Regions from separate parts of the Saezia sanguinis genome, predicted to be linked through region 2. Evidence: predicted binding sites of a transcription regulator. Region 2 holds the regulator's gene; each other region holds the start of a gene.
What was found. The regulator LexA, encoded in region 2, represses DNA repair genes until DNA is damaged. The targets are predictions, from matches to a motif close to ACTGTATNNNNATACAGT.

Region 1 (7,637 bases), 190 kb from region 2:
CGCATTTACGCTGTGCCTCAGATGTATTAATTTATAGCATAAATTCAAATTGCACAAAGTAAGTACCAGTGCGTGTTAACACATCCAATTATCTGATGCGCCAAAGGAGCCTCTGAAAATGATGAACCCATACAAAGATTGCATCAAATCATGCATTGAATGCTTTATCGCCTGCGAAGCCTGCTTAACAACCAGCCTGCAAAGTAAAGATGCCAAAGAAATGGCTGCCAGCATCCAGCTCGAACGCCAATGCGCAGACATGTGCAAAACTGCCGTTTCCCTGATGCTGCATCAAAGCACACATGCCCAAAGATTATGCGAAATGTGCATTAAAGCCTGCCAGCAGTGCGCTCAGGAGTGTGCAAAACATAATACCCATGCTTATTATCGGCACTGCATGAGGGCATGTGAACAATGTGCGCAGGAATGCGAAAAAGTCGCCATGCTGAAACAGGCGGCATAACACCCATCACAATGCTACCTGACCAAACAGGTCACCACGGCATTCAAATTGCATTGCTGCCTGTCACAAGCAGCAATCTTTTTATTTTATCCGGTTTTATGGGATGTGCCACCATGAAGGCAGAAGTTTTTTAACCTGGTTTGAAGCAAAACGGTCGTCAATCAGATAGACAACGCCACGATCCTGTGGTGTGCGGATGACCCGCCCTGCGGCCTGTATCACCTTTTGAATACCGGGGTACAGATAAGCATAGTCATATCCCCTGTGATCAAACAGTTCATCAAGCCGGCGTTTTATCTGCTCATTCACAGGATTTAACTGCGGTAAACCCAGTGTGGCAATGAACGCACCAATCAGCCGCTGCCCCGGCAAATCAATGCCCTCTCCAAACGCGCCACCCAGTACGGCAAAACCAATGCCCTGCCCGCCTGCTGCAAAGCGGTCAATGAATGTCTGCCGCTCAGCCTCATCCATACGCCGGGTCTGGCTCCAGCGCGGAATGTCAGGGTGGCATTGTTGCAGCAAGGTATCAATCTGCTGCAGATAATCAAAGCTGCTGCAAAACATCAGATAGTTACCTGGCTGCTGGTAGAACTGCCGGGCCAGTATGTCCACAATCGGCTGTTGTGAAGCCGCCCGGTGCTGGTAGCGGGTGGATATTTGATCCACCAGATGCACGGTCAGTTGGCTGGCGTCGAAAGGAGAATCAATTTCCAGCCAGCGCACCTTGTCAGGCAGCCCCAGCAGGTCCTGGTAAAACTTTTGCGGCGTCAACGTTGCCGAAAAAAGGATACTGGAATGGCTTGCGGCAAACCGCTCTGACAGAAAAGCGCCAGGCTGTATATTACGCAGACACAGGCTGGCATGGTTGCGCAGGCTTCCCCGGTATACCGACTGTTTGCTGATATCAAACAGCGAATGCTCACCATACATTTCGGCCATGCGCATAAAATGCAGTGCGTCAAAATAAAAGCGCTGCAAATCTCCTGATAGGCCTTCCGGATGCTCGACCAGATCATCGCCGATTTTCGATACGGTTTTTTGCAAGGCAGCCAAAAATGGCTCAGGCAACTGATCATAAGCCTGATAAGCATCAGGCTGCGCCTGGCTCAGCTTGTTCCACGTGCGGTTCAATTGATCCAGGCTTCTTTTGACCGTTACAGGCGCTGTTTTGCGTACATTCTGAAAATCTGCCTGGTCCAGTGTTGCCGAATACATTTTCCGGCCACGCTCTATCAGGTTATGCGCTTCGTCAACCAGGATGGCAACCTGCCATTGGCTGCTTTGCGCCAGACTGAACAACAAGGCCGATACATCAAAATAATAATTGTAATCAGCAACCACCACATCACTCCAGCGTGCCAGTTCCTGACTCAGGTAGTACGGACATATCTGATGATTTCGGGCCACGGTACGTATGCTATTTTGGTCCATCCAGCCGTTTTTGACAGCCTCATCCCGTGCAACAGATAAACGGTCATAAAACCCCTGCGCCAGCGGACAGGATTCCCCATGGCAGGCTTTGTCAGGGTGTTCACATGCTTTATCCCGTGCCACCATTTCCAAAATGCGCAGGTTGTGCCGCAACCCGTCTGACCCAAGCGTTTGAAGTGCGCCCAATGCTAAAGCCCGTCCGGGCGTTTTTGCTGTCAGAAAAAACACTCGGTCCAGTGCCTGCCCCGGTATGGCTTTCAGCAAAGGAAATAAGGTGCCGATGGTTTTCCCAATACCAGTAGGTGCCTGAAGCATTAAACAGCTCCCCGAACAAGCCGCCCGGTAAGTAGCCTCGGCCAGTTGCCGCTGCCCTGTGCGAAAGCCCTGGTAAGGAAAAACCAGCGCCTGCAAAGTTTTATCCCGTGCATGCCGGTGTGCCATCTCCTGCTGCGCCCAGCTCAGGAACTGCTCACACTGTTGCTTAAAAAACAACTGCAACTCTGCGGCCTGGCAGTGTTGTTCAAACACCGTTTCTTTCTGGCTGCCGATATCCAGATAAACCAGGGCCAGTTGGATACTGTCCAGCTTTAGCTGCTGGCACAACAGCCAGCCATATATTTTCAATTGCGCCCAATGCAAATCACGGTGATTCGATGGTTGCCGTTGCAGATCACCACGGTATGTTTTAAATTCCTCCAGGCGCTGCTGTTGCGGATCAAACCCGTCAGCCCGACCATGAACGGTCAGATTACGGTGGCTTCCTGACAGCGGCACTTCTTTCTGGTATGTTGCCGAGCGGCGCGACGCGACCAGCGCATGCCCGGCAATGCCCTCCTGCGCTGTGGGTGACGGTGTAAAGCGCAGGTCAAGATCCCCGGTTTTAGCGGTAAATTCGCACAAGGCGCGTACCGCAACGCGGTAAGGCTGTGGCAGCGGTGGCGGAGTTTCAGTCATGCTCTTGCCACCGTACATAACACACCGCTGCAGGCATGCCATGCTGCTGAAAAAAAGACAGCCAGCGCAACTGATTATCCTGCAGGTGGTCCCCCGGCCCTTTGACTTCAACCATCCGGTAGCGCTGCTCCTGCGGCCAGAACTGAATCAGGTCGGGCCACCCGGCCCGGTTATTTTTCATATCATGCAGCATGCGGTAAAACCATGCATGCAGATGATCCGCAGGCAAGCAGCTCAATGCCTGCTGCAACAGCTTTTCGCTCAACAGATCCCAATAAACAAAAGGAGACTGCAGCCCCTGTTTCTGTTCAAACGCATGCCAGATAGAGGATTTATATGCGCCCGTTTTCAATTGATCCAGACAACCGGCAAACAGCGCCGAACGCCGCGGCAAAAAGTCTGCATCAAACAAATCGGCCGGGCCGGTTTGAAACGGATGAAAAAAAGCGCCCGGTACAGCGGCAAAAACAGCATCCCAGCACAGCAGGCCAAATAATGAATTGACCAGACCATTTTCCACATAATACGTGTCCGTGTGCTGCGAAAGATCGTCACAGACAGCAAGCTCAACGCCATAATACGGCTCGGGCTGCGGCAATGTCAGATCTATCCGGTCTGCCGCATGCGCTTTTTTGGGGGATGCAGTAACCGGTAGATTCAGCCTGCGCTGCAAACGCGGCAGCATCCGCTGCAGGCTTTGCTGCTCTGTCTCGCTGATAGGCTGCTGCATGGCCTGCTCAGCCAGCGTACAGGCTTCAGCAAAATTTCGGCTGCGTTCAAGCACCCGAATACCCCTGTAGCGTGCCTGCGGGTGGCTGGACTGGCGATAAAGCTGCAGCGCCTGAGAAAAGTCCTGCTCAGACTCGCAAGAGTGCGCCATCTGAAACAGCAGCTTACCGCGTCGCGCTTCCAACCACGGGTTGCTGTAAGGTTGTGCAGGCACCTCACCGAGCACCTGCTCAAATGCATCGCCGGCTTCAAACCGCTCTCTGCATGCCTGCAGATGCAAATAAGCATCTACCTCTGCACACTGCTGAAATGCACGAGAATCCGGTGAAAACGGTACCTGCTCATACTGATAAATGCCCAGGTCTGCCAATATAAATTCGGACCAGTCCTGATGCAGATTGCCAAAATACATCAGGCGCAAGCGGTCACAGATATCCATGCATTGCAGTGCATAGACAGGCTCTGAAAAACCGGGAAGCCAGTCGGCCAGATCACGTGCCTGGGTAAACTCGGCTTTCAGTATCGCCAGCATATCCGCCTTGCGCGGTACATGCCCAATTTGCTCAGGAAAAAACTGCTGCAGCTCCTGTTTGCTCAACAGCACAAACAGTTGTTCTATTTCCAGCATCGGGGTATCTGTTACCCAGCCTGCTGACAGCAAAGGCGCAACCGCTGTTTGCGTGGAGCCTATTTCTTCATAGTGCAGTTTGCTCAGCCGGAAATAACAGCCTTTGCGCATGACCATGCGCACCAGCAGCGCCTGCGAAGACTGGGGAAGCTTTTCAAATTGACGAATAAACGCCAGTTCATGCGCATTCAACAGGTCGCTGTAGCGTTGTTCCAGCCATGCCAGAACACGCTGGAAATTATGCAGATAATAAAAGGGGGCAACGGTTGCAGCAGGCAATATATACACTCAAATACTGTTTATATATACAGCCATAGTGTACCTTAAACCCGATATCCCGTTTGCTTGGTGCAGAGATTTTCAAAACCACGGACATCACACAAACAAAACCGCACCATGCTTTTTGGCATGGCACGGCTTTTATCATACAACTGCCGTGATGCAAAGAAACATCATCAACCCCTCATTGGGCAGGTTGATGATCTATCTAACATTATTTCACCGGCGTAAGGCGGGTCAGTTGGTCATTGCGCGGGTTATTCTCCCCTTGCGCTTTGTTGGCAACATAAAGGTTGCCTCGTTTATCCACGCTGATGTGGTTGACATTCGGGCCAATATCCAGGTTGGCAACAACCTGTCCCTTGCTGTCCACAGCAGTTACAGTGCCTGCACCGCGGTTGGCTACGTAAGCCAGGCCATCATGCGGGTTGTAAGCTACATTCAGCGCACCGGCGCCGGTTGCAACCTGGTGCAACACATTGCCTGTTTGGGTATCGACAATGAACACGCCATCGCTGTTCTGTCCGGTCACCAAAAGCAGGTTGTCCTTGCTATTGATGCTGACACCTGCACCCCCAGCCAGGCCGGGTATTGCATACACCTGCTCCACAGTGCCTGTTGTCGTGTTGATAACGGCTGCTTCGGCAGTGCCCATGCTCACGGTATAGAGCTTGTGTGCAGCAGCATCCAGCGACAGGCTCATGGGCTTGAACGAGCCTCGCGGCACTTTGGAGGAAACTGCAATTTCACCAATCAGCTCCAGCTTATCGGTATCGGCCACATAAATATTGCCGCTGCCAGGCGAAGAAATATAAGCCTTGTTATTTGCGGCATCAATGACAACGTCACGACCAGCCGGAATAGAGCCGTTTTCAAAGCGTTTGATCAGCGAGAGGTCTTTCTGGCTGTAAACAGTGACTGTACCCTGGCGTGTGTTGGTAACCCAGACGGTGCCGTGCTTATCGTCCACTGCAACGCCATAAACGGCATAAAGTCCCGAGCGCTCATCCGCCTCATCAGGCACAACAGAAGCTTCTACAGCCAAAGTTTGCGGGTTGAGGCGCAGTATATGCGCATCGCGCACCGGGGGACGCCCCACCGATGCAGTGACAAACAAGGCCTTGTTGGCTTCACTGTAAGCAGACTGGTACAGTCCGCTGGCCGGTTGTGTCTTCTCAATTTCAAACAGGTTCTGCCCCGAGAGAGCAACCTGCGGTGACACCTTCAGGTTGAATACCAGTGCTGCATCGGGGCCGGACACTTTCACCACAACAGGCTGCATGCCCACAACGGCATTCTGCGGAATGGCAATATTCCCGCTGAATTTACCCTCTGCATCTGCCACATATGGCTGTGCATTTAAAACGGTGCGGCCGCGCTCCAGCGTAATCTGCTGCCCCGGTTTGAAGTTACTGCCTGCAACAGCAGCCTGAGTTCCTGCATAAACCGGCTGTTGCTGGCTCAAACGCACATTGCCTGTAAATGCGCCATCGGGTTGGGTGAAAGCATTGTCTGCCTGTGCCAACGATGCTGCCCCCAGCAATACGAAGGCAGCGGCGGCTTTACGCACCCAGCCTGCTTGATTCATCATTTCCATAAACTTCCTTTGAGTGTCTACAAATCAATTGCCGTTCTCGGTACGTCTATCGCACACAATCGGGCATGTTAACGACCAGACCATGGTCGCTTTGGGCAGTTATGGCGGCGGCTAAACTGCAATGGTTTTTTTACGCTTTCATTCTTTCAATTCATCCATTTTCAACAAGGCCTTATTCAAGACCGGCGCAATAATCTCCACGCTCTCAGGCGCAACCAGATGCCCGTGCAGCGCAGGCACGTCGTGTACATCCAGCGTGCCGACATAAGGTGCCCAGTGTTTGGGATAGAGGTTTTTGCCCTGATGATCCAGTGCCGCGCGAAAATGCAGCACGGTGCCGTCGTAACGCCGGTGCTGGTGTCCTCTCACCAGCCGGTTGTTACCATCAACCACGCGGATAATGCCTTCCAGCATCGCGTCGCTCAAATACCCCAACGGATGCCCGCTGCGGCGCAGAAATCCAACCACAGATTCGCGCGTCATCTGCACACCGCTCATCTGCCTGGGGTCATGCCCGGCAATATGCAGCAATGCTTTCAGGGCTGCATCTTCAGGCATCTCCTCCTCACTGCGCCAGCAATCACTCGGGTAGGCATCCAGCATCGCCACCACGCCCACCGGCAAGCCCCGGCTTTGCAGCTCTGCGGCCATGGCCTGCGCAATGATGCCGCCCACCGACCAACCCAGCAGATGGTATGGCCCTTGCGGCTGCAGGTTGATCATGGTATCCACATAGCGCCGGGCCATTTCGGTCAGTGTGCCCGGAAATGTTTTTTTCATATCCAATGCAGGAGACTGCAGGCCAATGACGTTTCTTTCCGGGTTGATCTGGCGTGCCAGCGTGCCATAACACCAGCCAAGGCCACCCGCAGGATGAATGCAGAACAGTGCCCGGCGTTGTGCCTGCCCATTGGACTCATTGGGCACCTTGTGCAGATACAGTACCTCTCCAAAACCTTCCTGCCCCGCGCTGCGTTGCTGCTGATTCAACTCATCAAGATAAGATGCCAACTGTGCCACCGTCGGATGCTCAAACAACGCCCCCAGGCCAATGGCATGCCCCCAGCGGGAACGGATATTGAGCATCAACTGCGCAGCCAACAACGAGTGCCCACCCAATACAAAAAAATCATCATCGGCATACACCGGCTCGTGCAACCCCAGAATCTCCGCAAACAGCGCTGCCACAGTCTGTTCGGTTCCCTTGACAGGCGTTTTTCCGCCATGCTGCGCCCATACCGGTGCCGGCAGGGCATTTCTGTCGAGCTTGCCGTTAGCCGTAACAGGTAGCTCCGGTAATATGACAAAAGCGCTCGGTACCATATAGTCAGGCAGGTGTGCCAGTGTCGTCTGGCGCAATACATCCTCACTCAATGCAGCACCCTTGCGGCAGGCCACATACGCCACAATGCGCTGATCTCCCGGCTGATCCTCGCGGACAATGACCGCCACCTGGCTGACACCATCCACCCTGCCAAGCTGCGTTTCAATCTCTTCCAGTTCCACCCGCTGTCCGCGGATTTTGATCTGAAAATCAGAGCGTCCTAAAAAGA
Region 2 (7,637 bases):
ACGCACCACGTTTTGACCACATCATGCTCAAGACCAAAACAGTGGGCGCCAAAGCTACGGCCAAAGGCATTGAGGTGACCTTTGAAGGCGAGGGTGCACCTGAGCCGCAAACGTACGATCTGGTGTTGCAGGCCGTGGGGCGTAAGCCCAATGGTGCGGCCATTGGTGCGGACAAGGCAGGTGTCAAGGTTGGAGAGCGCGGGTTCATTGACGTCGACATTCAGATGCGCACCAATGTTTCCCACATCTTCGCCATTGGCGATATTGTGGGGCAGCCGATGCTGGCGCATAAGGCCGTGCATGAAGGGCATGTGGCTGCTGAGGTGATTGCCGGTGAACTCAAGGGGGATGACAAGCTGGCCAAGTCGGCTTTTGAGGCACGTGTGATCCCCAGCGTGGCGTATACTGACCCGGAAGTGGCCTGGGTGGGCCTGACCGAAGAGCAGGCCAAGGCGCAAGGTATCAAGCTGAAAAAAGGCCTGTTTCCCTGGAGCGCATCAGGCCGTGCGATTGCCAATACGCGTGATGAAGGCTTTACCAAACTGTTGTTCAGCGAGGAAACGCATCAGATCGTCGGTGGCGGTATTGTCGGCACCCATGCCGGCGATATGATTGGTGAGATTGCGCTGGCCATTGAAATGGGCGCTGATGCCGTGGATATCGGGCACACCATTCACCCGCACCCAACCTTGGGAGAATCGCTGGGAATGGCTGCGGAAGTGGCAGAAGGCACCTGTACCGATATGCCGCCCAGCAAGCGTTAACATTAATAGTGTTAAAGGGTTCTTCTGAGCCATGTAAGTAAAAAGGAAGCAATTGCTTCCTTTTTACGTTTTGGCGTGTATGCGGGCTATGCTGCTTAGGGTGTATTGCTTCTGCCGGTAATCCAGGAAAAAATCAGTAAAACAGCCACATAGCTTAACAATAAAGCGAGCAGGCACAAGGCAATCCACGCCGGGAGCAATACCCATAGCCAGGGCCATGGGATCAAGCCGAGTAATTTCAAAGCGATCAGTGCCAAGCCTGACAATCCTAACAAAGCAGCGATTGCTTTATAGAGCATAAGATCTCCCTGAACCATGTTCAGTGCGGGGGCACTGAAAGGCTCCATTTATTCATGTATTTTCAGAAAGGATAAACCGTATTCTGAATGCATCTTTAGATGAATTTTTACATGTTTTTGGCATGAATTTTTGTTCTTAATCATGTTTTTATGACATGAATGGCATGGAGCCCGGCTTTTTATATTGATGTGGGAGAGGTTTCAAGAAAAAACAGGCCGCAGCACATCTGTACAGGCAGTTTCTGTCAGGTTGCTGGCATGAAAAGCAGGCAAGAGAAAAGCCGTATGCGCTTGCGCTGCATGAGCGGTCTAGCAGGCCGGGTGAACTTAAGAAAAATAATGTGAGAGGGTAGCCGCTTTAACGCAGTTCAACGCGGCGGGCTCCGGTAAAGCGGGTATTCCAGTAGGTTGCCGTCATGTCTTCAATACGTATGCGTGAGCCGGTACGGGGCGCATGAATGAATTTGTTGTCACCAACATAGATGCCGACATGGCTGTAAGTGCGGCGGTTGGTATTGAAGAATACCAGGTCTCCGGGCTGCAACTGTGTGCGGTTGATTTTTGTGGTGGCGGCTGCTTGTTCCGATGTGCGGCGTGGCAGCGACTTGCCTGCTACCTGCAGATAAAGGGCCCGTACCAAACCGCTGCAATCAAAGCCGGTTGCCACATTGTTGCCACCGTAGCGGTAGGGAAGGTTCAGATAATTGAAAGCCGAGTCTGCAATCATCTGGCGGGTATTGTCCGTTGTCAGAATGTTGCCGGTGTGAATCAGTGTTGCCAGCGGGTCTGTGCTTGCCGTACCGGCTTTGACATGGCTGATTTCTTTTTCTGCTGTGAGATGGTCAATGTCTTGACTAATAGATAACGATGCCACCTGTATTTGCTCTACTGGTGCTTCCTGTTGCGCAGGTTCGGGGGTGTTGAGCAGGGCTTGAACCTGCAGTAAACGTCCGATCGGATCCCCTTCTTCATCTGCCCAGGCGTGTGAACAAGTGAAGAGTGTGCTGGTCAGCAAAACGATGAATTTGGAAGAGGATCTCATCATATACTATAAGTTAATGGTGTAACATGTTGTTGTCAATAGAGTTTTTCCGTTATTATTTGATTTGTAGGCTAAATGATACATCAAAATGCATATCTGAGTTGACAAATTCAATTTTCGATATTTGATCAGGGTTTAAGCTTGCTGTTACCCAGCCGTGAAAAGAAGATGGAAGCTGCTGGGACTTGTTGGCAGACATGTCAGCCCTTTATCTGGCGAAACTGCAGCGCCTGCGGGTTGAGAATGGGTAGCGGCTTGCCTTCTGTGAAATTAACGATGTGATCGAACGCTGCGCAGAAATGGGTTTCGTAGCTTTCCTGGTCAACCGAACCGATGTGCGGCGTACAGATGGTATTTTCCAGCCGCAACAGTGCATGACCTTGCAGGATAGGCTCAGAATCAAACACATCCACCGCGGCAAGTCCCGGGCAACCGCGGTTCAGGGCGCATACCAGTGCGTCTGTATCCACCAGTTCTGCATTGGCTGTGTTGACAAACAGGGAGGTGTTTTTCATCAGCGACAAATCATCCAGCTTGACGATGCGCCGGTTGTTTTCTCCCAGCCGCAAGTGCAGGCTGAGAACGTCGCTTTCTTTGAACAGTTCTTCGCGGGATTGCGCCACATCATGCCCGGCATCAGCCGCTTTTTTGCGGCTGGCATCACTCCCCCAGACCAGCACATGCATGTTGAAGCACTTGCCGTAATGGGCAACCAGAGAGCCGATACGGCCATAGCCCCAGATGCCGAGTGTTTTGCCGGCTAACCTGCAACCCAGCGCAAAGTTGGCCGGCATGGCGGCGCGTTTTAAACCCGATTGCTGCCATCCGCCATGTTTGAGCATGCCAACGTATTGTGAAAGACGGCGCATGGCTGACATGATCAATGCCCAGGTGAATTCGGCTGTGGCGGTAGGGGACTCATGGCCTTCTATCACTGCAATACCAGAGCTGGTGCAGGCATCCAGATCAAGATGAGGCCCGACCAGGCCGATCTGGATAATGAGTTTGAGTTTGGGGAGTTTTTCCAGAATCTGCCGGGTGATCTGAGTCCGGCCATGGTTCAGTACCAGAATATCGGCGTCCTTGAGACGAAAAACCAGTTGTGAAATGCCTTTTACATTGTTGGTGTAGACTTTGGCGCTGAATGGCTCGAGCCTGCTGGCGCATGCCAGTTTACGGATCGTATCTTGATAATCATCCAGGATCACAATATTCATGTCTACCAATTGTGCCTTGAAATGCAAAAGCCTGTATGACAAAAAGGGGTAATTTGTCATACTTTGGCGTTTTTTAGGTATCTCCAGAATATATCTGGTCTATCCAGGCGATTATATGCTGTTCCCTTGCGCAGCCAATGAATAGTCAAGCAGGGCGCTGTTTTAAAGGCAGGTTTTTTTAATGGGAGTATGAGCGCGATGCCCTGGATATCCAGTGAAAAAAAGCGCTGATCAGGCAAGGAGAGAGCCTGATAGCGCCAATCGGGGAGGGTAAGTTTTAAGCTGAAGGGGCAGATAGCTTCAATCAGTTGCCCGTATCATGCATGCGGTTGAGCATGGAGCATACATCGGCCATGCGGCCGCTGAGTATCAAACGCTGCTGCCCGTTTTGCCGAGTGTCCTGCACACGCGTCTGGATCACTTTTAACGGTAAAGCCGGGGCCGGTGCCTGCAACTGAATGGCCTGTTTGTCGCGTAGCTCCAGTGCCTGCCGGGCGCTCCATTGCGTACGCCGTTTATAGGCCGGGATCTGATATGAGGCGTGTTGATCGTCTGCTGTTGTATGAGAGCCTATGGATATGCTGTTTTCAGACGGGCGGTTAAAAGCCGTTATTGCGGTTTTGAAATAGATGATATTGCTTGCCATGTCCGATCTCCTGAAAAATCGAATGTGGCAGGATTTGAACAAAAAGCATTTGCATGCGTTTTGCTCGGGTGATGAAATTCAGAACCCGCAGGGTGCTTGCTGAAAAGAGCACGCCTGCCACCTGCCGGTTCTGTCCTGGATTGATCCAGGGAAACTGTTTGACGCCAGTTCTGTTTGAATGCCTCAATGACTGAGCTGGTTGCGGATCAGGCCTACGGCCAGCCCCTCAATGGCAAAGTCGTTGGCCGAGGTGACAATAATCGGCTTGAAATCGGGGTTTTCCGGCAACAGCTCTATGCGCGAGGCTGAGCGGTGAAAACGTTTGACGGTGACGTCTCCATCAATACGCGCAACCACGATTTGCCCCTCATGGGCCTGGGTGCTTCTTTTGACAGCCAGCAGATCACCTTCCATGATGCCGATATCGCGCATACTCATGCCGCGTACTTTCAGCAGGTAATCAGGCTTTTGGCTGAAAAGGTCTTCTTCCACGTAAAATGTATGTTCGATATGCTCTTGTGCCAGTATGGGGCTTCCGGCTGCGACGCGGCCTACCAATGGTAAAGCCAGCTTGCTGGCAGCAGAGCGTAAGGAGTCTAGTGCTGATGAGGAGGGGGAGTCCACTGACTTGAGCCTGATGCCGCGTGATGTGCCGCCAACCAGTTCAATGACGCCTTTGCGGGCCAGTGCCTGCAAATGGTCTTCTGCTGCATTGGGTGATTTAAAGCCAAATGCGGCAGCAATCTCGACCCGTGTCGGAGGTGCGCCGGTGGTGGCAATGGCTTGGCGGATCAGGTCCAGAATTTCCTGTTGCCGTGCGGTAAGTTTGGTGGATGCTGTCATACCCAGTCCTTAATTCATCTGTTTATTTATCCAGTAACTGTATTTTTATACAGATTTTAAAAAAATGCAAAAAATTCTTGTTTTGGCTACAGGGGGATCCATTGCCGGTACGGCAGGGGATCAGGGTGAAACCGTGCGTTACGTCTCGGCACAGCGCGGGGTCGATGAGTTGCTCAGCGGGCTTCCGGTTCCGGCCGGCCTGAAAATGGAAGCCCGCCAGTTGGTGCAGGTGGACAGCAAGGATATGGGTTTTGCCATATGGCGGCAGCTGGCTTTGACCATTGAGCAGGCATTGAAGCAACCTGATGTGAAAGGCGTTGTGATCACACATGGTACCGATACGCTGGAAGAGACAGCGTATTTTCTGCACCACGTGCTGCAGGCGCATAAGCCAGTGGTTCTGACGGCAGCGATGCGGCCAGCGACGGCTTTGGGGGCGGACGGGCCGGTGAATCTGGTGGATGCCATGACGCTCGCCGGGACTGACGGTGCCCATGGGGTGATGTGTGTGATGAACGGACGCATATTTGGTGCCGAGGATATCCGCAAGAGCCATACCTACCGGCTGGATGCGTTTACTGCGGGCGAGGCAGGCGCACTTGGGGCGCTTGAAGCGGGCCAGATCCGTCAATGGCGTGCCTGGCCAGAGGCTACGCGCAGAGCGGTGCAACCTGAAGATCTGTCCGAAGATGAGGGGCAATGGCCCTGGGTTGAGGTTGTTTTAAGTTGTGTCGGGGCGACCGGGGCTGCTGTGGATGCTTTGGTAAAGCAGGGGGTGCGGGGCATTGTGGTTGCCGCCACAGGCAATGGCACCGTGCACCAGGGGCTGTTGCCTTCTTTGAAAAAGGCGCAGCAGCAGGGGGTATTGGTGGTGCGTGCCGCACGCGTTGGAGACGGTGTGATTTTAGGCGATGACCCGGACGGAATTGCCAGGGCGGCCAATGTCTCGCCGGTCAAAGCGCGGGTGCAGTTGATACTGGAGCTGCTGGGCCGGCATTGATATGCTCCGGGTTATAGGGGGTAGGGGTTGCTGATGCAGCGCTAGCAGAAAAAGGCTTGATTGTGAAGTGGAAAATCAGGGTGGTTTTTGGGGTGTACCTTGAGAAATTTTGTTAAGATGTGTTGCAGAAAAATGAGACACCGGCTTTTTTGCGCATTGTGATCATGTGAAAAGAATTTGTTTTGTGTGGGTGCCGTTGGGTATCGAGAAATGATACACCAGCGGAAAATTCAACTATTAGCCTGGTTTTTCATGAAAGAGGTTGCATTCGGAGGGTTCGCATAAAATAGGCAGAACTTTCCGGAGTTGCTTAGAACCTATTGGGTTATAGGTGTTTGTCGTCTGATTCGCTGTAACCATGACTGGTACGCGTTGTATTAACATGGAGGATTCATGTCCCGTCGAATTGCTTGGATTTTATTAGGGTTTGTTTTTGTCCTATTTGCGGGAGTTGCGCGTGCAGAGATGGTCAGTGTGTCTATCAAGGAGGCCAATCTGCGCAGTGGTCCGGGCTCCAACCATCCGGTTCAATGGAAAGTGATTCAAGGTTATCCGCTGGAGGTGGTAAAACGGCAGGGTAACTGGATTCAGGTTCGCGATTTTGAAAAAGATGTTTCGTGGATTTATGCACAGTCGGTGAACAAATCACCTTATGTGATTGTGACCGGTGATACTGTCAACCTCAGAGCCACGCCTGCAACCTCAGCACGTATCGTTGACAAAGTGGAGTATGGCACGGTGATGGAAAGGCTTGGTTTGCAGGGCGGCTGGGTCAAGGTCCGTATTGGCGGTACAACCGGCTGGATTTCTGCCAACTATGTGTGGGGGTGGAAATAAGGGGAACTCAGACCAGCCAGCCTTACAGGCAGGTTGCAATGATTGTTCTAGGTCAAAAAAGAGCCATAACAGGCTCTTTTTTATGGCTGTTGAGTAGCAGAAATGATATGCTCAAGCTGGACAGGAGGACTCATGGGACATGAAAAGAACGAAAAAGCGCCATTTATTGTCAGAGGAAGCAGTCTGGGAGGTTGTGGCTACTTTCACCAACTGTGAAGGACGGGTCACATATGGCTCCGGGCAGTCCGCGATTGAAGCGGATGGCGATACGCTGCTCAATAAAAGCTGGGTGAACGGGCCTTACGGTAAGATTTACAACAATTACCGGTTTAAAAAGGTTTCCGAAAACGTTTATGAATATGAGTCTGACAACGTGTCTTTGGGAATACAGGTCGGGACCTTCCACGTGGTTCATGACTGCATATACTCGAAGTTTAAAATCAAGGACTCGATGTTGAACGGGTTTGAGCTGGTGGTTAGAAGCGGCAGTACCTGCCATGTCAACGGCGCCTTGTATGATGAGGACCGTTTGGTCAATACATGGAGTGGCACGATGAAAAAAATACCATCCGTGCCGGTGATAGAAACGCTGCAGTGATGGCATGTGCGGGCGCCCGGGTGCCCGGGCGGGTGCTGAACACAATGAGCGGCAGCCTTGAAGGACCTGCTGCGTTTTGCCATGTGCGTGATGTTTTTCAACTGGAATAACAATGTCTTTTTCAATCCGTCTGGCCGAACTTGACGATGCCTATCAACTGCCTGCAGTTGAGCGCTCTGCCGGGCAGTTGTTTCGCACTGTTGCCGAACTGGCATGGATTGCCGATGACACGGTGATGTCTGTCCAGGCGCATCAGCAAAGCATTCTCAGGCGAACCTCCTGGGTGGCAGAACTGACTGATGTGACTGGTGGGGCGATTATCGGTTTTATCAGCGCCGAGCTGTTTGATGATGCGCTGCATATCTGGGAGCTCTCGGTGCACGCGGATTAC
Region 3 (7,637 bases), on a different contig from region 2:
GTATCCAGTCGCCATAATAAAAAAGACTGCTGTCCTGCCCTACGCCATGCGCCAGTGCAAACACATACTGGTATATGGCCTTCCATGCCTCATTACAAAAACCTTCCGGGCAGGCATAGTCCGCATAAAATTCCTGCCCTTTCTTCAGCATCGGACAGGGCCCAATTCCTTCTGCCCCGTATTCGTTAGCCAGTTCTTCATCAAATGTTTTTTTTAATACGGTGATTTTGCATTTGTTCATCGTGGTTACCTTTTCAGATTTTCCATTATGATTCTGGCCGCAGCGCACGCCTGACCAGGGTTTCAAAAACATCCAGGTGTTTTTGAAAATCAAATTCGGTGTCATCGGCTGTTCGGGCAATCAGGCCATCTATCAATGCATAAAGCCATATCGAAACGGCATCAAAATCGAGCGTATTGTCGATTTCACCGGCCTGCCCCGCCTTTTCCAATAGCTCAACAAACACCTTGCGCATGGCTTTATCGCTGGCAACAAAAGCTTTGCGTATGGAATCATCACGCGCAACCACCGCGAGAATTTCCATCCACAACCGGTGATCGATCGGAAACCCGACATCCCGAATGCAGTCTGCCATCAGAGCAATGATGCTCGAGAGAAACGATGAAGATGATTGAGAAGCCTGCCTGGCTTTATCTGCACCTTGCCCATGTTCATCCTGAATCATGGTTTTGAACAGTTCTTCCTTGCTTTCAAAATGCACATACAGGTTTCCCTTGCTGACACCCGCATGGGCCGCAATATCGGAAACAGAGCAACCTGAATAGCCTTTTTCTGCAAAACAGGCAGCGGCCGCATTTAGCAGGCTGGCTCTTGTTTGCATCTTTTGTTGTTCACGTTTTGCCATACAAATAAAATAATGACTGACCGATTGGTCATTATTTTATAAAAATACTGAAAATTGTCAATCAACAAGTTCAACCGGCAAAAAGATTTAAAACATATTTTCTGCCCTGTCAGGGCAGAACAAGCGTATGACGCAGGTCATATACATTCGCTTTAAAGCGGAGCAATCACGCCGCAGGCCAGCAGCACAAATACCAGCGCCCCCAGTGCCAGCCGGTACCAGACAAACGGCATATAGCTGTAATGCGAAACCAGCCGGATAAAAGCGACAATCACACCATACCCAACTACAAACGCAACCACCGTTGCCAGCGCGGTCGCGCTGCCACTCACCGGCCCTGCCTCGCCCCAACTGGCATACAACTGGTAAAAACCGGAAGCCAGTACCGCTGGAATAGCCAGCAGGAATGAATAACGCGCTGCCGCCTCACGCGTAAACCCCATCAACAGCCCCGCCGTGATGGTGCCGCCTGAGCGCGATACCCCGGGCATCAGTGCCAGCGCCTGTGCCAAGCCGTACAGAATGCCCTGCGTCCAGCCCAGTTCCTTCAGCGGGCGTTTTTTACTGCCAATGCGGTCAGCAATACCCAGCAAAATGGCAAACACAATCAGCATGGTTGCCGTGATGTAAAGGTTACGCAGGTAGGTTTCAATGGCATGCCTGAACAGCAGGCCCAGTACGCAGATAGGAATAGAGCCGATGATGACCAGCCAAGACACGCGCACATCGGAATCCTGAAATGAACGCCTGCCCGCAAGCGACGCACACCAAGCCATCAACAAGCGCCAGATGTCATGGCGAAAATACACCAGAACCGCCAGCTCGGTGCCTATTTGCGTAATGGCGGTAAACGCGGCTCCCGGGTCTGTGGCAGAAGGCAGAAAAGTACCGAGAATTCGCAAATGCGCACTGGATGAGATCGGCAAAAATTCGGTCAGCCCCTGTACCAGTCCTAAAATAAGTGCTTCCCACCAACTGATCACTGCCACTCCCTGCTTGTGCTTTGCGGTTTGAGCGCCCATTCTGCCACGCACAATACCGTGCTGCAAAAGCACTGCCCAAGCAACCCTGCAAGCAGATCATGTGTCATTTTTCTGTCATTGGAATGTGCGTACCTTCCATCTGCACGACCAGATGCAACAAATCCTACACGAGACAAATTCCAGAACTAGACAGCCAGCGAATGCAGATGATCAGCGCCCTGTGCAGCATACCATTCCATGTATTGGGCCTGCCCGCCATAAGTTGCAACGCTGGCATGCAGCCCCGGACTCATTTGCACCGGGACAAATCCGTATTTTTGCCAGTAAGATGCTGAATTTTGAATTGCCACCAGGCAGGCATATGGCAAATGGGTTGTCGCCAGCGCCTTTTGAAAGGCGTTGAACAGGTGCTTGCCCACACCACTGCCCCGATATGCGGGAGATACTGCCAGATCATGCAGGTAAAGGCAGTCTGGCTGCGCTGGCAATTTGCAGGCCGGTGCATCGAGTTCAGGCGGCTGCTGGCGCTGCCAGGGAATGGAAAGCATATAGCCGGCAACGCCGCGCGCGGGGTCATCAGCCACGAAACAGGTTTGAGGGCTTGCCTCCAGCTTGGCCTGTATCGACACTTTGGACTCAGGCACTATCTCCTGATAGCATTGTGCCTGTATCGTCAGAATCCCCTCCAGGTCTGACGCTTGCATGTTCCTGATATGAATAGCTTCCATACCGGCATTTTATCAATCGGCCTTTCTTGATGAGGCACACCTCTTTTGAACCCCGCCCACCTGTGCCGGAAATAAGCAGCTTTCAGATCACAGCATAAAATATGCTTACTCAAACAGATCGGGCTGGAACACATCATGCCGGGAAGGTATTTGTGCGGTTTTCCGTACCCATACAGGGGGGTGGAAACGGGTGGTATCCAGCCCGGCACTGGTCAGGTTCATGCCATGTTGCCGCAATGCCTTGTAAAAACGCTGCCGGATCAGATCAGCCCAGATACCTTCAGCATGCATCCTCACGCCAAATCGGCTGTCGTTGGTTTTTCCACCCCGCAAATCGCGGATACGGGCCATGATGCGCTGCGCACGTTCAGGATAATGCTGCTGCAACCAGCTTTCAAATAAAGGTTTCAACTCCCACGACAGCCGCAGGATGGTGTAAAAAGCGCTGGTCGCCCCTGCCTGTGCAGCAGCCTGAATGACTTGTTCCATATCGTCGTTTAAAAATGGAATCTGCGGCGCAATGCTGACACTGACCGGCACCCTCGCCTGTGCCAGAGCAGCCACGGTTTGCAAACGTCTTTGCGGTGTCGGTGCACGTGGCTCCAGAATACGCGCCAGATGCCTGTCCAGTGTGGTGATGGTCACGCACACTTCTGCCAATTTGGCCTTTGCCATCGGTGCAATCAGATCCAGATCCCGCTCAACCGCACTGCCTCTGGTAATCAGAAAAAAGGGATGCTGCGTTTCGTGCAGAACCTCAATGATCTGCCTTGTGAGCTTGAGCTTTCTTTCTATCGGCTGGTAACAGTCCGTCATTGACCCAAGCGCGATCGGTTGGACATTCTCCGCATATTTGGGGCGTGCCAGCTCCTTGCGGAAAAGCTCGGCAATATTGCTCCTGGCAATGATCTGTGTCTCAAAATCAAGCCCCGGCGAAAGATCCAGATACGCATGGTATGGCCTGGCATAACAGTAAATGCAGCCATGCTCACAACCGCGATAGGGGTTGATGGAGCGGTCAAAAGGTATGTCAGGTGAGTCGTTATAAAAAATAGCGCTTTTGGACTGCTCGTAACGAACTGTCGTGACAGGCGGCGCAAGCTGTTCATCTTCCTGCTCAGCATCCTGCCAGCCGTCGTCGTACACCTCTCGCTCATCTTTGCTGAAACGATGCGCAATATGCAGGTTCGCCCCGCGCCCTTTGAACTGGTACACAGGGTGCAGGGGAACAGCCAGGCTATCATCGCCGCAGGCATTTTGCGTTGCAGGCTTGGATTTGTCCTGCTTGTATCCCGAAGAATGGGCCATGGTTTCAGTCAATTAAAATACTGTATATTTATACAGTATACCATGTTTAATCCCATCTGAATCATCGCAACGGACCGGTATGCTGATCACAGCAGCTCAATGGCATGCTGCGCCCTCTGGTAAACGATTTGATTTATAGTGCAAAGTCGTTTAAAAATCTCTCTCTGTGACGTTGAAAATATCTACCCTGAACCCCTGGTTGCGCCGTGCTTTGCAGGTAAGCATCTATGAGGCCTTTGCCATTGCAGCAATCACCATTGGTGCGCTGATTCTGACTGATGAAACTGTTTTCAGCTCAGCAGCCTATGCCGCATCCACCTCAGTGGTTGCGATCACCTGGAATTACATCTACAACACCCTGTTTGAATACTGGGAGGCACGGCAAACTGTCAAGGGCCGCAGTGTGCAGCGACGCATTGCACATGCCATTGGCTTTGAGCTGGGGCTGGTTGCCACACTGGTACCATTGATGGCCTGGTGGTTTCACATATCACTGACAGCGGCGTTCATAGCCGAAATCGGACTGATGATTTTCTTTATGGTTTATACGTTTATTTTCAACTGGGGATTTGACCGGGTTGTAGGGCTCCCCCGTTCTGCCCAGCCTGTTACATCGCTATAGCTGCCCGGCCCGGCAAAAACAGTCAAACAAGCGGTGGTTTATACATAGTGGCTAATGAGAAAAATGAGTGATAAGGGGAACATATGCACAAAAAACTCTTAATCCTGTTTGGTTTCCTTTTACTCTGCAGTTCTTTGAGCAATGCTTTTATTCCTTATCACAGATCCACATCTGCACCCACCCCCATCGACATCAGCAGCCTGCAGGCCGCTTTTCCAGACCGGGTAACCGCTGTCTGGCGCCTGAGCAGATTCAACAGCACAAATACGACGCTCATCAGGTATCGCCTTAATCAGAAACTGGACCGGGAAGACACAACCCCCAGATTAAGCGCGGACCAGGCTATTGCTGTCATTCAGGAAATTGGCCTGAATATGAATAACTGGGAACTGGCAGGTATCCCAGATGGGCGCTATACCCGGGAATCAATTAAGCGCTACAGTATGCAGGCATTTGAACAAAACGCCTATCGTGCAATTGCGGACATTGGATAAAATGGAACAGGGAACTGACAACAACGTCCGTTTGTGGTGCATACCGACTAATCAATAAGCTCGCATGATGCTTGGGCCATAACTTGCTTCAGTCCAGCCCTGCCAGCGTACGGATATGTGCTTCCACACTGCGCCCCAGCGCGGAAAGGTCGTAACCGCCCTCTAGGCAGGAAACAATCTTGCCCCCGGCATGTCTGTCGGCCACCTGCATCAACTGGCTTGTTATCCAGGCGTAATCATTTTCCACCAAACCGATTTGCCCCATGTCATCTTCGCGGTGGGCGTCAAAGCCGGCTGAAATAAAGATCATCTGGGGTTCAAACCGATCCAGCGCCGGCAGCCACTTTTCCTGCACAATATCACGGATAGCCTCCCCTTTGGTGTAGTGCTCTACCGGTATATTGATCATGTTATCGGCTTTGGGCGGCACACCCATATGCGGGAAAAAAGGATGCTGAAAGAAACTGACCATAAGTGCCCGCTCATCACCAGCCAGAATATCCTCGGTTCCATTGCCATGGTGCACGTCAAAATCCACCACTGCTACACGCTGCAGCCCCAGCACATCCAATGCAAAAAGAGCCGCCAGAGCCACATTGCAGACAAAACAAAAACCATGCGCCCGGGCACGCTCGGCATGGTGTCCTGGCGGACGCACCGCACAAAACGCATTGTTCAGTTCCCCGGAAAAGACCGCCTCGGTCGCAGCTATCGACATGCCGGCTGAACGCCTGATGGCTTGTAAGGTATACTGGTTAATGGTGGTATCCGGGTCAACATACCGGTAACTCGGCCCGCCTGCAGCGTACTCTTCGAGCAATAGCTCATGTTCACTTTTTAACCATGCAAGATAAGCAGCAGAATGCGCCATCATCAAAGCATTATCGCTTGCCAGATCGGCACTGCGGCGCTCCAGAAAGTCCGCCAGTCCGCTGGCGATCAGTCTGTCTTCAATGGCATCCAGACGCTCCGGGCATTCTGGATGTCCCGATCCCATCTCGTGTCTCCAACAATCAGGGTGGGAGAAATATCCTGTTGTCATATTTAATTTTCTTTTAAATGCGCATTATTTATTATATTAATAATAATACTTTTTTATACTAAGCGAATTGCTTTATCACAAATATATCATGAGCACAGACATTCCCAATAAATTAAAAACGCTGTTACAACAACTCAATACCATTATTATCGGAAAACAACAGCAAGTTGCCAATAGTGTTGTGTGCCTGCTTGCCGGCGGACATTTGTTGATTGAAGATGTGCCGGGTGTGGGTAAAACAACCCTGGCACAGGCCTTGGCGCACAGTTTCGGGCTGCATTTTTCGCGCGTTCAGTTTACTTCGGATCTGATGCCTTCTGACCTGACCGGCGTTTCCATTTACGACCGCACCAATGAATCCTTCGTGTTCCACCCCGGTCCGGTCTTTTCACAGGTGTTGCTGGCTGATGAAATCAACCGGGCCAGCCCCAAAACACAAAGCGCCCTGTTGGAAGCGATGGAAGAGCGGCAGGTCAGTATTGAAGGACAGACACGGCCACTGCCCAGTCCGTTCTTTGTGATTGCCACCCAGAACCCGCAAGAACAGGTTGGCACCTATCCGCTGCCAGAGTCCCAGTTAGACCGCTTTCTGATGAAAATCTCTCTGGGTTACCCCAGCCGCGCGGCCGAAATTGACCTGTTGACAGGAACAGACCGCCGTAAACTGATCCACCAGTTGCCTGCCGCATTAAACACAGAAGAATTGCTGATAGTGCAGCGGTTCATTGATAAGGTTGAGGTAGCGCCTCCTTTGCTGGAATACCTGCTGGATCTGACCGAAGCCACCCGTTCCGGGCAATGGTTCGTGCAAGGATTAAGCCCGCGCGCGGTGCTGGCCATATTGCGGGCAGCCAGAACCAAAGCCATGCTGGCAGGACGCAGTTATGTAGTGCCCGAAGACGTGCAGAATATTTTCCCCTGCTGTGCCTCGCATCGCCTGCTGCCGATTGCCGGTGCCTCACGCGGCTCCATAGAGCAGATACAGGCCATGATGCAGTCTATTCCGATCAGGTAAGGCGCCTTGCCCTTCTCTCTTTGCTAACTGGGAATTCATGCAACACGTTCATTATGCCGCATAGACCACGCCAAGCAACACCCAGCCATCATCTGCGCCTGCGTAACATTTATGTGCTGCCAACCCGCGCAGGTTTCATGCTGCTGGCCACTTTATTGCTGCTGCTGGTCACCAGCATCAACTTTCAGTTGAACCTGGGGTATGCACTGACTTTTTTAATTACCGGCGCAGCGGCGGCCAGCGTATTTACGGCTTACCGCACCCTGCGCAACCTGTCTTTGGGCATGCGCGGCATCACCCCGACCTTTGCCGGGCAGAATCTGCAGTTCACAGTCGTCATCGACAACCCGGACAAACGGGCGCACTACGGTATCGGGCTGGCCATAGATGTTTATGGACTGCGCTATGAAAAAAACGAATGGACATGGACCGACATTCCTGCCAACGAAACAGCGACCATCACACTTTCTGTCATGGCAAATGAGCGGGGCTGGCTGGGCGTTCCCCAGCTTGTTATCCTGACCCGTTTTCCAATGGGTGTTTTCCGCACCTGGAGTGTATGGCAGCCTGCCGCCGCTG
Region 4 (7,637 bases), on a different contig from region 2:
GGCCTGCATTTACCCATCAGCCCGGATGAACTCATGCTGCGGCTGGTAGACTTTTTGATTGACGGTTATGTGGATCTGCGGCGGCACCTGTCACACCAGCTTGACCGCTGGCAAAACGCACTGCTCAGTACCGAACAGCCCCAAACCAACTGGCAGGCGTTGTTCGAATCCCGCAATGCGCTGCACCAGATGGAAGATTTGTGCGAAGACCAGAGCGTTGCCATCAAAGCCTGGCTGGAATCCATTGAAGATGAAGGGGATGACAGCAACACCGAACTGCTGGAAGTACGCGCGCGCGACGTCATTGAGCACATTGAGCGCTCACGCTCCCATGTACACCGGCTGGAATCCTCTTTAGAAGGCGCGATTCAACTGCATTTTTCTGCCACGGCCAACCGTACCAACCATGTGATGCGTACACTCACCGTACTGACCGCCATTTTCCTGCCGCTGAATCTGCTGACCGGTTTGTTTGGCATGAACTTTGCCGATATGTTCTTAACCAAATACTCATGGGGCTTCTGGCTGGTGCTGGTGGTCATGCTGGTGAACACTGCGGTGCTGGTGCATTACTTCTCCCGCAAAAATTACCTGGGGTAACCACCAGAACATGTTTTTGCAGTTGTGCCTACTTTGTCAGTATCGCCAGCCCTGCCTCTGATATGCGGTATAGTTCTACCCACATCCCTTGTTTGACGATGACCTGGCGTTAGTTGCAACATGTTTCTTTTTCAAATGACCTCTGCCTTTTCCGCGCGCATTCACCCTAAGCGGCAGCCTGTACAGCCTATATCTCATTCATCATCACACCCCCCATCCTGGCAACGCCGGCTCATGTACACCATATGCGCCGCAGCAGCACTGTTGCTGCAGGCCTGTATGGGGCCAACCGGGACGTATGACGATACAGACCCTTATGCCCACTATCCTGCGGCGGACGGGCCGGATATTCCTTTGCGCTTACCGTCTGACTACAACAGGGTTTCACCCACCGCCCGCACGATTTACATGCCGGGCAGCCGCTGGGTTCCTGTGCGCTGGGCTGATTTACCAGGCTGGAACCATGACCGTGTCGGTGAGGCATGGCAGGCGTGGGTCTGGAGCTGCAGCCAGACTTCTGCGACCTGGGCCCAGGCCTGCGGACAGATCATTCATCTGGCCAACGCCAGCGAAAATACCAAACGCCAGTGGATGTATGACCACCTCCAGCCCTACCGCATTGAAGCGCTGAACGGCAACACCAAAGGCATTCTGACCGCGTACTATGAGCCTATTTTCCGGGCCCGCCGTCAGCCACAGGGCGACTTTACCGTACCGCTTTACTCTCCTCCGCCCGACCTGCACCCCACCAACCCTTACTGGAGCCGAAAAGACATCGAATCCAACCCGCGCGCGCAACGCGCCGTCCAGGGGTACGAATTTGCCTATCTGGCAGACCCGCTGGATGCGCTGATTCTGCACATTCAGGGCTCCGGGCAACTGGTACTGACAGAGCCTGACGGCACCACCCACCGCGTACGCGCTGCTTACGCGGCCAGCAACAACCACCGCTATGGCAGTGTGGGCAGATACCTGCTCGATCGCAACCTGATTACCGATGCCACCTGGCCCGGCATCAAAGCCTGGCTGGACGAACACCCCGAACGGCTGCAGGAAGTCCTGTGGTCCAACCCGCGTTACATCTTTTTCAATGAAGTCCCGCTGGACGACCCTACCCTGGGGCCGGTTGGCGCCCAGGGCGTCCCGCTGACATCCGGGCGCTCCATTGCCGTAGATAAACGCGCCATTCCTTACGGCACACCGGTATGGATCGCAACCGAAGACCCTTCCGGGCAGACCCAGCCTTTACAGCGACTGGTACTGGCGCAGGACACCGGCTCGGCCATTGTCGGCGCGGTTCGGGCCGACTACTTCTGGGGCCAAGGGCATGAAGCCGGTGAACAGGCAGGCCGCACCAAACAGACACTTTTCATGTGGGCCTTTTTGCCCAAACCCGAATAAACCATATCGCTGCGCATAACATTTTTAGTTATAAACTCATGAAAACATGTTCTAGCCGCACAATCAGATTTCGCGCTAATATATTCACTTTAAATGACCTGCCGGCCTGCATACAGAACGCTTCAGAAAAACTGCATTCCGGGCCGCTGAACATCTACCATCACTTTGTAGCCTTTTAAAGGAGATTTTTGAATGAATACATTACACCAGCGGCGCTCCTTTTGGCGCGTGCTTTCCGGTGGCGTTGCCGCCGTTGCACTTTCGCTCACAGCATTTGCCACCCAGGCACAAACAACCACCACACTGAAGGTCGGCGCCACGGCGGTACCACATGCTGAACTGCTTGAATTTGTGAAACCTACGCTCAAAGCGCAGGGTATTGATTTGCAGATCATGGAGTTTTCCGACTATGTGCTGCCTAACCGTGCGCTTGCAGACAAGCAGCTTGATGCCAACTTCTTTCAGCACAAACCTTATCTGGACACGTTCAACAATGAACATCGCACCACGCTGGTCGTAGTGCCCAACGGCAATGTGCACATTGAGCCCTTTGGTGCTTATTCCAGAAAAATCACCCGCATTGAAGACCTGAAAGATGGCGCTACAGTGGCTTTGCCCAATGATCCATCCAACGGTGCCAGGGCATTGCTGCTGTTGCATGCCGCCAAGATCATCCAGTTGAAAGACCCGACCAACCTGCTGGCCACATCCAAAGATGTGATTGATAACCCGAAAAACCTGCGTTTTGTCGAACTGGACGCAGCCCAGTTGCCGCGTGTATTGCCTGAAATGGATCTGGCGCTGATCAACACCAACTATGCGCTGCAAGCCGGGCTGAATCCATTGAAAGACGCCTTGCTGATTGAAAGCCAGGATTCACCTTACGTCAATGTGGTGGTATCCCGCTCAGACAATGCCAACGCCCCGGCCATTGCCAAGCTGATGGAAGCCCTGCACAGCGAGCAGACCAAACAATATATTCTGGAACACTACAAAGGTGCGATCATTCCGGCATTCTGAGTGCATAAATAGAAGGCTCTATTTATAATCCGCCTAAGGCATGACAGTCTGTCATGCCTTTTGTTTTATTAAGAGATCTCATTTTTGCAGGCGCATGAAGTTAAATACAGGAAACTCAATAACCACATTGACGCTGCTCACCATCGGAACGCTTGTGCTTTTGCTGGTGCCCGGCATCGCTGTTGCGCTGCACTGGCAGTGGCTTCCTCCCGTTGAGATTCCGGCTTATCTGTTTCCGCTGTACCTTGTCACAGAAACCGGGACCGTGCCTTATGCATTTGTGACCTGTATTGTTCTGGGCATCATCCCCCTGTTTTATTACCCGCAGCTACCCGCACGCAAAAAACTGCTGCTGGTCGTCATTATGGCCGCAACGCTCGGGGTCGGACAGATTGTCAAATCCACACTCAAAAACGTGGCCCAGGCACCCCGCCCCTATATCGTCTGGCTGGAAAAAAGCAACCACATCAATGCCAGCGATTTTTACCAGCTCACGCGTGAAGAACGCAAAGAATTTCTGACACGGCAGGACTTTTCACAATTCACCGTTCCATCATGGCAGCAGGCCCATTGGGCCAAGGAAACCGGATTTTCATTTCCATCCGGGCATAGCATTTTTGTGGCGCAGTGGATGCTGATGTTGTGGCTGTTGTTATGGCGGAAAAAAGCCTACATCATGATGACATTGATCATGTGCTGGGCCTGTGCCATTGAAGCCAGCCGCCTGCTGCTTGGAATGCACTGGCCGCAGGATGTCATGCTTTCGTGTCTGCTGGCATTTATTTTGATTTACATTGCCCGCATTTGCTGGAACAAATGGGTTTTTCACGCTCCTGTTCCTTAGGGTCAGGACTCATTAAATAGAGAGATTGCGTTTGCTGGAATGGGGGTAGGACAAGGCGCGAAGCGAAGACAATGGTAAGACCCTTGCCAAGCTGGGCAACGCCCTATTTAATGTGCCCTGTCCCTAAAAGCATTCAGCAAGCCAGACACAAGCTCACCTCCGGTGAGCTTTTTTATATTCATTGCTGTTTTTCAAGCACTTGATGCTGTATAAATATACAGTATAATGGAGTATATTTTATCCGTTGACCACTGTGCCGGGTTGCCTGGGTTTGTTGGCCTGCATCACTTCTTTGCTTTCCTTGTGCAGTTGTTAAACGAGTGGAGCGGCTCATTGGCCCCAAGTGATACCATGAAAGATACGCTTGTTAAAAAGCTCGAAATTCTGGCCGAATCAGCCAAATACGATGTTTCCTGCGCGTCCAGTGGCGTTACACGCAAGCATCGGCAAGGGCAAATTGGCAGTGCTTCAGGCTGGGGCATTTGTCACAGTTTTACTGAAGATGGCCGCTGCCTTTCACTGCTGAAAATCCTGCTGACCAATATCTGCATTTATGACTGCGCCTATTGCATCAACCGCAAAAGCAACGATGTGGCACGTGCGGCATTCACCGTGAAAGAACTGGTGGAGCTGACCATTGCGTTTTACCGCAGAAACTACATTGAAGGCCTTTTTTTAAGTTCCGGCATCATTAAAAATGCCGACCACACCATGGAGCGCATGGTTCGCGTGGTAAAAGAACTGCGCTTGGTTGAGCGCTTCAATGGCTACATTCACATGAAAAGCATTCCAGGCGCCAGCCAGGAGCTGATCAATGAAGCAGGCCTGTACGCCGACCGCCTGAGCGTTAACATTGAAATTCCGTCTGAACGCAACCTGAAGCTGCTGGCACCGGAAAAAGACCACCAAAGCGTCTACCGCCCCATGCATTACATTCAGCGCGGCATTGAAGAAAACCGTGAAGCCAGACAAAAATACCGCTCTGCCCCACGGTTCGTTCCGGCCGGGCAAAGCACCCAGATGATTGTCGGCGCCTCGGGGGAAACAGACCGGGACATCCTGCTGCTTTCCTCAGCGCTATACCATCGCGCCAGCATGAAGCGCGTTTACTACTCTGGCTTCATTCCTGTCAACGCTTATGACAAACGCCTGCCAGTGGTAACGCAAGCCCCTTTGCTGCGCGAAAACCGCCTTTATCAGGCCGACTGGCTGATGCGGTTTTACCAGTTTGATGCGGCTGAAATTGTCGATGGCGATTCTGCCCAGCTTGATCTGGACATTGACCCCAAGCTGGCCTGGGCACTCCGGCATCCGGAAATATTCCCCATCGATATCAACCGGGCAGATTATGCGCAGATTTTACGAATTCCCGGCATTGGCGTGAGATCGGCCAAAATCATTATCAACGCCAGACGGCATGGCACACTCACACTGGAAACGCTGCGCAAAATAGGAGTCGTTACCAAACGTGCCCGATACTTCATTCGCTGCCCCGGCTCTGCTGCATCATCCCGGCTTGATATCAATCCGTTGCAAATCAGACGGCAGTTAACCGAAACAAAATCCGTCCGTCCGATTGCTCAGCAACTGGACCTGGTTTTTTAGGCGTACCGCCATGCAGGTATTTTTATTTGATGAAACCTTTGACGGCTTGCTGACCTGCGTTTTTGAGGCATATCGGCAAAAGTGTTTTCCCGAAAAACTGCTGCCTTACAACGCTGTGCTGCCCCTGTTTACAAGCCACGCCACCAACATTCAAACAGACACACACAAGGCAACACGTGTATGGCATGTGTTGCACAACAAGCTTTCTGACCAGGCCTGCTACCAGTTACTGTGCGCGTGGTTTTCGGAAGATGCAGACTGTGCCAGCCTGGTGTTCAGAGTCATCCAAAAAGTCGTTGACAATGACATGTCTATTGAAGGCAACCTGAGCGATGAAGATATTCTGGCATTGTGGCAACTGGCAAAAAGAGTCAGTAAAGAGCAACTGCATCTGATTCAGTTTGTACGTTTTCAGAAAACGGTAGATGACATTTACTTCGCCCCGGTCAACCCGGTGTATAACGCATTGCCGCTGACGCTTTCACATTTTGGCGACCGTTTTGCCGACCAGAAATGGATCATCTACGATATGGGACGCGGTTATGGTTACTTTTACGACCTGAACAGCATCACCGAAATCACGCTGAACTGGGATGAGCACTTTACCCAGGGACAACTCAAAGCCAGCGCATTAGCCGATGATGAAAAACTGCTGCAAACCATGTGGCAGAAATACTTTAAGGCGCTGACCATTCAGGAACGGCTGAACCCCAGACTGCACCGGCAGCATATGCCCAGGCGCTTTTGGCGCTATCTGACAGAAAAGCAGAATTTGTAAAACAGCGCATCATGCCTGTGAAAGGATATCCTCTCTGAATAAAAAAAGAGGCCTGTACAGGCCTCTTGATCTGTTGAGAGAATACGCTCTCAGTCGATGACTCCGATCATCAATATGGCTATTCATTAAACATAGCCATACATCGCAGCCAAAATATAACCAAAAATACATGATGTGATCACACCAATCAGCCCTGGGAAAATAAAACTGTGGTTGATCACAAACTTGCCGATCCGGGTGGTACCGCTGCGGTCAAACTGAATCGCAGCCAAATCACTTGGATACGTTGGCAAAATGTAATAGCCATAACATGCTGGTGCAAACGCCACAATCACGCCCGGTGGCACGCCAATGCTCAATGCCAGCGGAACAAATGCAGCAATCGCGGCCGCCTGCGAGTTCACAAATTTAGAGATGATCAGCAGCATGACCGCATACGTCCAGGGATGCTCTGTCACCACTTCACCCAAAGCGGCTTTGATCATCGGTGTATGAACCGCAAACATGGAATCTGCCATCCACGAAATCCCGAACACCGCAACCAGTGCAATCATACCGCTGCGGAAAATTTCATTTTTACCGATCTTGCCCGCATCGGTCGGTGTGAAGATCAGGATAAACGACCCGGCAAGCAACATGAAAATCTGAATGGTATTCACCATATTCAGGCGGGTAATCTTGCCGTTAGCGCCTTCCCATGCCGGCCGCAGATCTTCGTATGCGCCCATCAAAGCAACCACGACAATGGCACCCAGGAAAATCCACATGGCCAGCCAGTTGGAACGTGGCAGCTTTTTACCCAGCAGGGTTTCTGTTTCACCATAAACATACTGCCGGTTTTCGGGGTTGGAAATGAACTTCTGGAACACAGGGTCCTTATCCAGATCTTTCCCTCTGAACCAACTGAAAATACCAATACCCAACACACCACACAGCGAAGAAGGAATCGTTATTTTCAGCAAATCAAGATAGCCATCGAAACCGGCCAGCGGGTGGTTGGCATTGATCAGGAACGCTGTCAGCGAAACAACCGCCACTGAAACCGGACTGGCGATAATCCCCATTTGCGAAGCGATTGACGATGCCGCCATGGGACGCTCAGGGCGGATACCATTTTTAATGGCAATATCATAAATAATCGGGAGCATGGTATAAACAACGTGCCCGGTTCCGCACAATACAGTCAGAAAGAACGTCACAAACGGGGCCAGAAGACTGACATACCTGGGGTTGCGCCTTAAAATTCTCTCTGCGATCTGCAGCATCACATCCAGACCACCACTGGCCTGTAACGTCGCGCTGGCAACCACCACAGCCAGAATCGTCAACATGACATCAATGGCAGGTTTTCCCGGCTGGACATTGAAGCCAAAGACCAGAACCACCAGA

Region 1: a site for LexA is predicted at 4,503-4,520, ahead of AACY98_RS08135 (VRR-NUC domain-containing protein). Genes of this name have one in related genera too.
Region 3: a site for LexA is predicted at 3,905-3,922, ahead of AACY98_RS04850 (PA0069 family radical SAM protein). Genes of this name have one in related genera too.
Region 4: a site for LexA is predicted at 4,070-4,087, ahead of AACY98_RS11665 (putative DNA modification/repair radical SAM protein). Genes of this name have one in related genera too.

What each region holds. Positions count from the first base shown of each region.
Region 1 covers NZ_CAWUGC010000012.1:302,575-310,211, reverse strand. The annotation lists gene AACY98_RS08140 (ATP-dependent DNA helicase) at 560-2,851, opposite strand; gene AACY98_RS08135 (VRR-NUC domain-containing protein) at 2,844-4,496, opposite strand; gene AACY98_RS08130 (YncE family protein) at 4,702-6,078, opposite strand; gene AACY98_RS08125 (amino acid adenylation domain-containing protein) at 6,223-7,637, opposite strand, start outside.
Region 2 covers NZ_CAWUGC010000012.1:111,613-119,249, forward strand. The annotation lists gene lpdA (dihydrolipoyl dehydrogenase) at 1-764, shown strand, start outside; gene AACY98_RS07285 (hypothetical protein) at 860-1,063, opposite strand; gene AACY98_RS07290 (C40 family peptidase) at 1,422-1,817, opposite strand; gene AACY98_RS07295 (D-2-hydroxyacid dehydrogenase family protein) at 2,306-3,322, opposite strand; gene AACY98_RS07300 (hypothetical protein) at 3,627-3,968, opposite strand; gene lexA (transcriptional repressor LexA) at 4,152-4,811, opposite strand; gene AACY98_RS07310 (asparaginase) at 4,876-5,811, shown strand; gene AACY98_RS07315 (SH3 domain-containing protein) at 6,205-6,648, shown strand; gene AACY98_RS07320 (hypothetical protein) at 6,788-7,246, shown strand; gene AACY98_RS07325 (GNAT family N-acetyltransferase) at 7,359-7,637, shown strand, end outside.
Region 3 covers NZ_CAWUGC010000006.1:57,483-65,119, reverse strand. The annotation lists gene AACY98_RS04870 (TIGR04076 family protein) at 1-241, opposite strand, end outside; gene AACY98_RS04865 (TetR/AcrR family transcriptional regulator) at 267-842, opposite strand; gene AACY98_RS04860 (undecaprenyl-diphosphate phosphatase) at 1,019-1,888, opposite strand; gene AACY98_RS04855 (GNAT family N-acetyltransferase) at 2,035-2,553, opposite strand; gene AACY98_RS04850 (PA0069 family radical SAM protein) at 2,683-3,885, opposite strand; gene AACY98_RS04845 (PACE efflux transporter) at 4,052-4,507, shown strand; gene AACY98_RS04840 (histone deacetylase family protein) at 5,090-5,998, opposite strand; gene AACY98_RS04835 (AAA family ATPase) at 6,132-7,058, shown strand; gene AACY98_RS04830 (DUF58 domain-containing protein) at 7,112-7,637, shown strand, end outside.
Region 4 covers NZ_CAWUGC010000016.1:194,508-202,144, forward strand. The annotation lists gene AACY98_RS11645 (magnesium transporter CorA family protein) at 1-600, shown strand, start outside; gene AACY98_RS11650 (murein transglycosylase A) at 835-2,001, shown strand; gene AACY98_RS11655 (MetQ/NlpA family ABC transporter substrate-binding protein) at 2,194-3,021, shown strand; gene AACY98_RS11660 (phosphatase PAP2 family protein) at 3,116-3,865, shown strand; gene AACY98_RS11665 (putative DNA modification/repair radical SAM protein) at 4,217-5,470, shown strand; gene AACY98_RS11670 (TIGR03915 family putative DNA repair protein) at 5,481-6,248, shown strand; gene AACY98_RS11675 (anaerobic C4-dicarboxylate transporter) at 6,374-7,637, opposite strand, start outside.